DNA from 3 places in the Kitasatospora sp. NPDC058218 genome. Region 1 is predicted to be linked to each of the others. Evidence: riboswitches for the same ligand, from Rfam matches in the RefSeq annotation. Region 1 holds a riboswitch; each other region holds the start of a gene.
What was found. A riboswitch is a leader RNA that binds a small molecule or an ion and turns the genes downstream of it on or off. The one in region 1 is predicted to bind thiamine pyrophosphate.

Region 1 (3,268 bases):
CAGCATCGCCTGGGCGCGGCGCTTCACCTCGGTGCCACGGTTCTCCTGCAGCGCCTGGATCGGGCTGCCGGGCAGCGACGGGTCCTCGGTGAAGAGCCACTCCAGGATCTCCACGTCGTTGTACCCGCAGTCGCGCAGCACCGTCAGGGTGCCGGACAGGTGCTTGACCAGGCCCGGGCCGTCGATGAACGCGGCCGGCACCTGGAGCGACCTGTTCGGGCCGCGCCGGACGGCGATCAGCCCGCCGTTCTTGACCAGGTCGCGCACCTCGGTGACCCGGACCCCCCACTGCTCCGAGATGTCGGGCAGGTACATCCACTCGGTGACCAGGGCTTCAATCTTGCTTTCGATCTCACTCACGTCACCAGACTGCCACCTCCACGGCCCGCCGCGCACCAATCCGCCGCCGGGGCTACCCCGCGACGGCCGACTTCAGCGCCACCGCCGGGTCCGCCGCCCGCACCGGATCGAGCACCGCCGCGCGCTCGACCAGTCGGCGGCCCTGGGTCAGATCGCGCGGGCGGTCCACCGTCAACAGGGCGCGCAGCGCGCCGTCGCGCAGCCAGAGCACCGCCCAGGAGCGGTCCTGCGGTGAGCCGCGCCAGAGCAGCTCGTCGCCCTCGCCGTGCCGCCCGGCGTACTGCACCATCCGGCCGAACTGCTCCGACCAGAAGTACGGCACCGGGTCGTACGGCAGGTCCGCGCCGAGCACGGCGGCGGCGGCCGCCCCGCCGGACTGCAGCGCGTGGTCCCAGTGCTGGACGGTCAGCCGGGCGCCGGCGCGGGCCGACGGGTAGCTCACGCAGTCGCCGGCCGCGTAGACGCCGGGCAGGGTGGTGCGCAGCCGCTCGTCCACCAGGACGGCGCCGGCGGCGTCCAGCCCGACTCCGGAGCCGGCCAGCCAGTCGGTGGCCGGGCGGGCGCCGATGCCGACCACGACCTCGTCGGCGGGCAGGTGCGAGCCGTCCGCCAGCAGCACCGCGCCGGGCTCGACCGCCGCGACCCCGACCCCGCAGCGCAGCTCCACGCCGGCCTCCGCGTACCAGGCCGCCATCGCCCGGCCGATCCCGGCCGGCAGTGCGCCGGGGACGGGCGCCGGGCCCGCCTCGACGACGGTGACCTCGCAGCCGGCCGCCCGGGCGGCGGTGGCCACCTCGGCGCCGATCCAGCCCGCGCCGACCAGGACCAGGCGAAGACCCGGGCGGAGCAGGGCGCGCAGCGCCAGCGCGTCGTCCAGGGTGTGCAGCAGATGGGCGCGCTCGGCGCCGGGCAGCGCGCGCGGGGTGGCGCCGGTGGCGAGCACCAGGGCGTCGTACGGCAGGTCGCCGCCGTCGGTGCGCAGCACGCCGGGGGTGAGACCGGTGGCACGGCGGCCGGTGAGCAGCTCGACGCCCAGCTGCGCGAGGTCGAGGTCGAGCGGGGTGGCGTCGGCCTTGCCGAGCAGCACCTCCTTGGAGAGCGGCGGCCGGTCGTACGGCTGGTGCGGCTCCTCGCCGACCAGGACGATCCGCCCCCGCCAGCCGCCCCGCCGCAGGCCCGCGGCGCAGTGCGCCCCGGCCAGCCCGGCCCCGACCACGACCACCTGATCCGTCCCGCTCAGCTCTGCCACGCCCGTCACTGTACTGGCGCCCGCCCGGGGCACCAGAGGGCCGTCGGCCCTCGCGCCCGACCCGCCGGGTGGCCCGCCGTCCACCCCGCCGTCCACCCCTCGTACGCGCCTTCGGCGGCGACAACCCCCGGAGTTATGGTGGGGGCACCATCACGGGAGCCCGGCGGACCGGGCTGAGAGGCGGGCTCACACGGCCTGCGACCGTCCGAACCTGATCCGGGTCATACCGGCGAAGGGAGAGCAGCGACTTTGACACGCTTGGCAGCGGACACCCATGCCGACGTCCTGGTCGTCGGCGGCGGCATCATCGGCCTCGCCGTCGCCTGGCGGGCGGCCCGGCGCGGGGTGAAGAACATCGTGGTGGTCGACCCGGACCCGGGCGGCGGCGCCGCCCGGGTGGCGGCCGGCATGCTCGCCCCCGTCACCGAACTCCAGTACGGCGAGGAGCCGTTGCTGCGCCTCGGGATGGCCTCCAACGAGCGGTACGCGGCCTTCGCCGCCGAGCTCGGCGAGGCCTCCGGCGGCCAGGACACCGGCTACCGCCAGTGCGGCACCGTCGCCGTCGCCCTCGACTCCGACGACCGCGAGGAACTGCGCGAACTGCACGCCTTCCACCGGCGGCTCGGCCTCGACTCGCAGTGGCTCACCGGCCGGGAGGCCCGCAAGCTGGAGCCGATGCTCGCCCCGGGCGTCCGCGGCGGCCTGCACGTCACCGACGACCACCAGGTGGACGGCCGCCGGCTGGCCGGGGCCCTGGTCCTCGCCTGCGAGCGGGCGGACGTGCGGCTGCACCGCGCCGAGGCCACCGAGCTGCTGGTCGAGAACGGCCGGGCCGTCGGCGTCCGGCTGGGCACCGCGCAGACCCTGACCGCCGACCGGGTCGTGCTCGCCGCCGGCTCCCGCAGTCATCTGCTGCCGGGCCTGCCCGAGGGCGTGCTGCCGGCGATCCGCCCGGTGAAGGGCCAGATCCTGCGGCTGCGGATCCCGCCGGCCTACCGGCCGTTCCTCTCCCGCAACGTCCGCGCGGTGGTGCGCGGTCAGCACCTCTACCTGGTGCCGCGCGAGAACGGCGAGCTGGTGATCGGCGCGACCAGCGAGGAGCAGGGCTACGACACCACCGTCACCGCCGGCGGGGTGTACGAGCTGCTGCGCGACGCCCACGAGCTGGTCCCCGGCATCACCGAGCTGCCCCTGGTGGAGACCTCCGCCGGGCTGCGCCCGGGCTCGCCGGACAACGCACCGCTGCTCGGGCCGACCGCCCTGCCCGGCCTGGTCGCCGCCACCGGCCACTACCGCAACGGCGTGCTGCTCACCCCGGTGACGGCCGACCTGATCGCCGAGTACCTGGTCACCGGCACGACGCCCGAGCTCGCCGCGCCGTTCTCCCCCACCCGCTTCACCACGAAGGTCCCCGCATGAGCGAGATCGAACTCACCGTCAACGGCGAGCCCCGCCGGGTGCCCGCCGCCACCACCCTGGCCGAGGTGGTGACCACCCTCAGCCGGGCCAACTCCGGCGTCGCCGCCGCGCTCAACGAGGCCGTGGTGCCGCGCGGTTCGTGGCCGCTGACCCAGCTGGCCGCCGGCGACCGGGTCGAGATCCTCACCGCCGTCCAGGGAGGCTGACCATGGCCGACGACGTGTTCACCATCGCCGGGAC
Region 2 (3,268 bases), on a different contig from region 1:
GGTAGACCCGGTTGCCCTGCTCCGCGAACTCCTCCGACTTGGCCTGCATGCCGGCCAGCGCCTCGGCGTCGTACCCGGAGGCGACGGCGGAGGAGCCCCCGCCGTGCTCGGCGCGGATCTGCTGGGAGATCTTCATCGAGCAGAACTTCGGGCCGCACATCGAGCAGAAGTGGGCCGTCTTGGCGGGCTCGGCGGGGAGCGTCTCGTCGTGGAACTCGCGGGCCGTCTCCGGGTCGAGGGCCAGGTTGAACTGGTCCTCCCAGCGGAACTCGAAGCGGGCGTCGGAGAGCGCGTCGTCCCAGGCCTGGGCACCGGGGTGGCCCTTGGCGAGGTCGGCGGCATGGGCGGCGATCTTGTAGGTGATGACGCCGGTCTTCACGTCGTCCCGGTTCGGCAGGCCCAGGTGCTCCTTGGGGGTGACGTAGCAGAGCATCGCCGTCCCCCACCAGGCGATCATCGCGGCGCCGATGCCCGAGGTGATGTGGTCGTAGCCGGGGGCGACGTCCGTGGTGAGCGGGCCGAGGGTGTAGAACGGCGCCTCGTCGCAGATCTCCTTCTGGAGGTCCATGTTCTCCCGGATCTTGTTCATCGGGACGTGGCCCGGGCCCTCGATCATCACCTGGACGTCGCGCTCGCGCGCGATCCGGCCGAGCTCGCCCAGCGTCTGCAGCTCGGCGAACTGCGCCTCGTCATTGGCGTCGGCGATCGAGCCGGGGCGCAGGCCGTCGCCGAGCGAGAAGGTGACGTCGTAGCTCGCGAGGATCTCGCAGAGCTCCTCGAAGTTGGTGTAGAGGAAGTTCTCCTGGTGGTGCGCCAGACACCAGGCGGCCATGATCGAGCCGCCGCGCGAGACGATGCCGGTCTTGCGGCGGGCCGTCAGCGGCACGTACCGCAGCAGCACGCCGGCGTGCACGGTCATGTAGTCGACGCCCTGCTCGCACTGCTCGATGATGGTGTCGCGGTAGACGTCCCAGCTGAGTTCCTCGGCCCGGCCGTCGACCTTCTCCAGTGCCTGGTAGAGCGGCACCGTCCCGATCGGCACCGGGGAGTTGCGCAGGATCCACTCGCGGGTGGTGTGGATGTTGCGGCCGGTGGAGAGGTCCATGACGGTGTCGGCGCCCCAGCGGGTGGCCCAGGTCATCTTCTCCACCTCCTCCTCGATCGAGGAGGTCACCGCGGAGTTGCCGATGTTGGCGTTGATCTTCACCAGGAAGTTGGTGCCGATGATCGACGGCTCCACCTCGGGGTGGTTCACGTTGACCGGGATGACGGCGCGGCCGCGCGCCACCTCGGCGCGCACGTACTCCGGGGCCAGGCCCTCGCGCAGGGCCACGAACTCCATCTCCGGGGTCACCACGCCGCGCCTGGCGTAGCCGAGTTGGGTGACGGAGGCGCCGGACCGGCCCCGCAGCGGGCGGCGCGGGCGGCCGGGGAAGACGGCGTCGAGGTTGCGCAGGTTCCCGCCGCGCGGCGAGGTGTGCTTGATCCCGTCGTCCTCCGGGCGGGCCTCGCGGCCGTCGTACTCCTCGACGTCGCCGCGCTGGCGGATCCACGCGTCGCGCAGCGGCGGCAGGCCGCGCCGCACGTCGGCCTCGTACGCGGGGTCGGTGTACGGACCGGAGGTGTCGTAGAGCGGGACGGTCCGGCCGTTGGTGAGGACCACCTCGCGGTACGGGACCAGCAGGTCGGGGCGGGACCCTTCGTGGTAGGCCTTGCGCCAGGCCGGGGTCGGGTAGCCGGTGCCCGTGCTTCCGGTGTCATGGTTCCGGGCAGACTGCGGCTGTGCGTCGAACGTGGTCATCAGACCTTCTACTCCCTACGCCGGCATTACCCGGTCAGGTTCCTGCGGTCGACGCAGCGGTCGGCACGTCCAGCGACGTTCCGGTCAGCGCCCTCTCAGCCCGGTGCTCCGAGCTCCCGTGTCCGCAGGCGGTGTTGCCTGCGCATGACGTCCAACACCGTAGCGAGCGGATCGCCGCTGGTCCAGAGGGGGTCCACGCGGAGGCAACGGTGGCAGACTGGGCCGATGGTCGGAAGCACAGGGCGCGTCACCGGCAGGATCGGCCCCGGACTGGTCGGCGAGGTACTCGTGCACGTCCGCGAACGCCACACCACCGAGGCCTTCCTGGCCCACCCGGCCGTGCCGGGCGAGAGCATGGCGATCGGCACCCAGGTGGTCGTGGTCGAGTACCAGCCTCCGCGCACCGTCTACGTGGCCCTCCTTTGACGGAATCCTGACGCGACCGAGACGGATCCGGGACGCGTTCCCCTTTCCAAAGGATCACGGTGAGCGGAGAATCTCCTGCTGCCACCGCGTTCCGCGCCTCCCTGCACACCAGAGCGCAGCCACGGAACGCCGGTGCGCGCTGAAGGGGGAATCAGCCGATGCTGATCGGCGTAGCGGGGGCCGCAGTGGCTTCCATCATCATTCTGATCGTGCTCTTCAAGCTCATGTGGCGGGTCGCCGAGCCGAACGAGGCACTGATCATCTCGGGTTCCAAGCACCGCTCCGAGGGCGTCGGCGAGAGCATGGGATTCCGCATCGTCACCGGACGGGGGACGCTGGTGACCCCCGGCGTCCAGGTGGTGCGCAAGCTCTCCCTCGACCTCAACGAGGCCGACCTGGACGTGGATTGCGTGACGTCGCAGGGAATTCCGGTGCACGTCAAGGGCGTTGTGATCTTCAAGGTGGGCGACGACACGGTGTCGATCGCCAATGCCGCCCGCCGCTTCCTCGACCAGCAGCAGATGATGGGCCACCGGGTCCACAACGTCTTCGCCGGTCATCTGCGGTCCATCGTCGGCAGCCTGACGGTCGAGGACATGATCCGCGACCGCGAGCGGCTGACCGGGGAGACCCGCGCCGCCTCGGGCTCCGAGATGGAGAAGCTGGGTCTGATCATCGACTCGCTGCAGATCCAGGAGATCCTCGACCCGACCGGCTACATCCAGAACCTCGCCGCTCCGCACGCGGCCGCCGTCATGCGCGACGCCCGCATCGCCCAGGCCGAGGCCGACCGCCAGGCCACCGAGGCCGAGCAGGAGGCCTTCGCGCGCAAGGCCGAGGCGACTCGCAACTCCGGTATCCAGCAGGCCGGTTACCAGGCCGAGATGGAGACGGCGACCGCCCGGGCGATGCAGGCCGGACCGCTCGCCCAGGCCGCCTCCCGGCAGGAGGTCGTCGTCCAGGAGACCAAGGTCGCCGAGCTGGAGGCGCACCGCAAGGAGCAGCAGCTGCAGGCCGACGTCCGCAAGCCCGCCGACGCCC
Region 3 (3,268 bases), on a different contig from region 1:
CAGCTTGGCGTAGACCGGCTTGCCGGTCTTGATCAGCGTCTCGGCGACCCACTTGGCCTGGTTGATCGGGATGGCGAAGCCGAGGCCGATGCTGCCGGCCCGGCCGGTGCTGGAAGTGTTGGACTGGATCGCCGAGTTGATGCCCATCACCGCGCCGCTGGCGTCCAGCAACGGGCCGCCGGAGTTGCCGGGGTTGATGGAGGCGTCGGTCTGCAGGGCGTTCATGTACGAGGACTGCGCGCCGGTCTCGTCGCCGGAGGCGACCGGGCGGTCCTTGGCGCTGATGATGCCGGTGGTGACGGTGGACTCCAGGCCGTACGGCGCGCCGATGGCGATCGTGGAGTCGCCGACGTTGACCTTGTCGGAGTCGGCCAGCGGAAGCGGCGTCAGCTTGTCCTTGGGCGGGTTGTCGAGCTTCACCACGGCGACGTCGTAGCCCTCGGCCCGGCCGAGCACCGAGGCGTTGTAGGAGCTGCCGTCGGCGAACTTGACGGTCAGTTTGCCGCCGTTGGAGGCGGGGGCGACGACGTGGTTGTTGGTGAGGATGTGGCCCTCGGTGTCGAAGACGAAGCCGGTACCGGTGCCGGACTCGCCGTTGCCCTGCGCCTTGATGGTGACGACGCTGGGCAGCGCCTTCTGCGCGATGCCGGCGACGGAGCCGGGGGCGGGCTCGTTCTTCTGGGTGTTGTTGGCCTGGACGGTGGTGCTCTTGTGGTCGTCCGAGGCGGTGATGCCACCGCCGTTGCGGTCCGCGACGGTGACGCCGAGCGCGCCGCCGGCCACACCGGCGACCAGGGCGACGGCGGCGATCAGCGCGATCAGGCCGCCGCGCTTCTTGCGCGGGCCGCCGGGCTCGGGGGCGCCGGGGTACTCGGCCGGGTAGCCGAGCGGGCCACCGGGGTAGCCCGGGCCGCCCGGGGTGCCGGTGCCGCCGGGCGGGGCGTCGTGGGCGCCCCAGCCGCCGAGCGGCTGGCCGGCGCCGAACGGGTGGTGCGGCGCGGGCGCGGCCGGAGCGGCCGGAGCGCCGTACGGGTCGTGGGCCGCCGCCGGGACCGGGGTGCCCGGGGTGGCGTACGGGTTGGTGACCGGCGCGGGGGCCGGGGCTGCCGGAGCGGCCGGGGCCGCGGCCGACACCGGGGCCGGGGCGGGCGGCAGGACCGGCGGAGGTGCGTCGATGTACCCGGTCTCGGCCGCGACGGGCGCCGGGGCCTGAACCGGCTCGGCCGGGGCCGCGGGTGCCGGCTCCGGGGCGGCGATCTTGCCGAACGCCAGCGTCGGCGTGAACCCGCCGGCCGGCGGCGCGGCCGGGGCGGCGGGCGCCGGACCGTCATGAGCGGGACCCACTACCCCCTGGCCGTCGGAGGGCTGCTCCCCCTGTGGCCCGGTGGGCCCAACCTCGCGCTCGGTGCTCACGGACGACCTCCATAGCTGACAGGACCAACAACCATAGTTTTTCGCACAATCGATTCGATTGCCGTAAGGACCCCTCTGAAGAACTCATAAGAATCCTTAGCCCGGCCCGACAACCGGCCCGACAACCGGCCCGACAACCGGCCCGGCAGCGGCCCCGGCAGGCCCCTCGCAGGCCCCGCGCAGAAGGCCTCACGTGGCCGCCCCGCGGCGTCCCGCGATGCGGACCGCCGGACGCCTGGCCTTGGCGTTCAACCCCGCGCCGGTTAGCCTGTCGCTCCAAACTGACACGCGGGAGCTTGGACCCACCAGGCTGAGAGTGCGCCGGTCGACCGTACGCCACGGGATCCGTGGACGGACCGTCGAGGGGGCGCAGACCGCCGGAACCTGTCCGGGTAATGCCGGCGTAGGGAGTATCGGCCATGCCGCCTGCTTCGCCATCCTCTTCTTCGGGCGCGCCCGCGTCCAAGGGTTTCTCCGAGTCGTCCGCGACCGATCCTTGCGACGCCGCCGACGGCGCTCCCGGTTCCACGGGCGCCGCCACCGCCGTGCTGGACCGCCCGGAGCGGGCCGACCGGGTCGAGGCCCCGTTCGTCCTGGACACCGAGCCGCCGCGCACGCTCCGCTTCCGGGACCACTTCGCGCTCTGGATGAACCTCGGCGTCAGCCTGATCGGCTTCACCACCGCCGCCACCGTGCTCGGTGCGCCGGGCAGTGAGCTGTCGCTGGCCGCCGCGATCACCGCGATCGTGGCCGGCACCGTGGTCGGCACCGCGATGCTCGGCGTGGCCGCGCTGATCGGGGCCCGGACCGGTGCGCCGGCGATGGCCAACCTGCGCGGCCTGTTCGGGACGAAGCTCTCCTACGTGCCGACGGTGCTGAACATCGTCCAGTGCATCGGCTGGGGCGTGTACGAGCTGCTGGTCATCGCGATGGGCGCGCAGACGGTGGCGCACACCGAGGGCTACCGCTGGGTCTTCGTCGTGCTGGCGGGCGCGGTGACCACCGCGCTGACCATCTGGCCGCTCGGCGCGATCGCGGTGCTGCGCCGCTTCGTCGCCGCGGCGGTCGCGGTGGCGATGGTGTACTTCACCGTCCAGCTGGGCCGGGGCGGCGTGTCCGACCCGGGTGCGGGCAACTGGCACGGCTTCCTCAAGGCCACCGACGCGATGATCGCGGTGTCGATCTCCTTCGTGCCGCTGGCCGCCGACTACACCCGGCACTCGCGCACCGCCCGCTCCGCGTTCTGGGGCAGCTTCTCCGGCTACACCGTCGCCCAGGTCTGGTGCTACGTGCTCGGCCTGTTCGCGCTGCTGCAGGCCGACGGCGACGCCACCCGGATCTTCGACTCCTTCCTGGGCGTCTGGGCCGGCTGGTTCTTCCTGCTGGTGCTGGTGCTGCGCGAGACCGACCAGTCCTTCGCGAACGTGTACTCGACCGCGATGTCCGTCCACAACCTGCTGCCGAAGGTGGACCGCCGGGTGCTGACCGGCGCCACCGGCCTGCTGATCACCGTGCTGGCGCTGCAGATCACCGAGTTCACCGACTCCTACTACGCCTTCCTCGGCCTGATCGGCTCGGTGTTCGTGCCGATGTTCGCGGTGCTGGCGGTCGACTACTTCCTCGGCGCCGGCCGGCGCGGCTGGAACCTCGCCGACGACGCGCCGTCCCGCTGGCTGATGCTGCTGCCCTGGGCGCTCGGCTTCGCGGTCTACCAGCTGATCGCGCCGACCGCGATCGCCGGCTGGTGGACGGACTTCTGGACGTCGGTGCAGGAGGCGCTGCACTTCACGCCCCAGGAGTGGACCTCGGCCTCGCTGTTCGGCTTCCTGGTGCCCGCCCTGGCCACCTGGGCGCT

Region 2: it holds a riboswitch for thiamine pyrophosphate, as region 1 does, so the genes downstream of both, thiC (phosphomethylpyrimidine synthase ThiC) here and thiO (glycine oxidase ThiO) in region 1, are expected to answer to the same signal.
Region 3: it holds a riboswitch for thiamine pyrophosphate, as region 1 does, so the genes downstream of both, ACFVYI_RS25440 (purine-cytosine permease family protein) here and thiO (glycine oxidase ThiO) in region 1, are expected to answer to the same signal.

What each region holds. Positions count from the first base shown of each region.
Region 1 covers NZ_JBHVWC010000002.1:137,248-140,515, reverse strand. Annotated here, with positions in the region: gene ACFVYI_RS01635 (Rv2175c family DNA-binding protein) at 1-360, opposite strand, end outside; gene ACFVYI_RS01630 (NAD(P)/FAD-dependent oxidoreductase) at 413-1,618, opposite strand; TPP riboswitch at 1,752-1,864, shown strand; gene thiO (glycine oxidase ThiO) at 1,868-3,028, shown strand; gene thiS (sulfur carrier protein ThiS) at 3,025-3,234, shown strand; gene ACFVYI_RS01615 (thiazole synthase) at 3,237-3,268, shown strand, end outside.
Region 2 covers NZ_JBHVWC010000023.1:89,473-92,740, reverse strand. Annotated here, with positions in the region: gene thiC (phosphomethylpyrimidine synthase ThiC) at 1-1,801, opposite strand, end outside; TPP riboswitch at 1,797-1,931, opposite strand; gene ACFVYI_RS16850 (hypothetical protein) at 2,027-2,227, shown strand; gene ACFVYI_RS16845 (SPFH domain-containing protein) at 2,386-3,268, shown strand, end outside.
Region 3 covers NZ_JBHVWC010000042.1:25,145-28,412, forward strand. Annotated here, with positions in the region: gene ACFVYI_RS25435 (S1C family serine protease) at 1-1,413, opposite strand, end outside; TPP riboswitch at 1,692-1,840, shown strand; gene ACFVYI_RS25440 (purine-cytosine permease family protein) at 1,833-3,268, shown strand, end outside.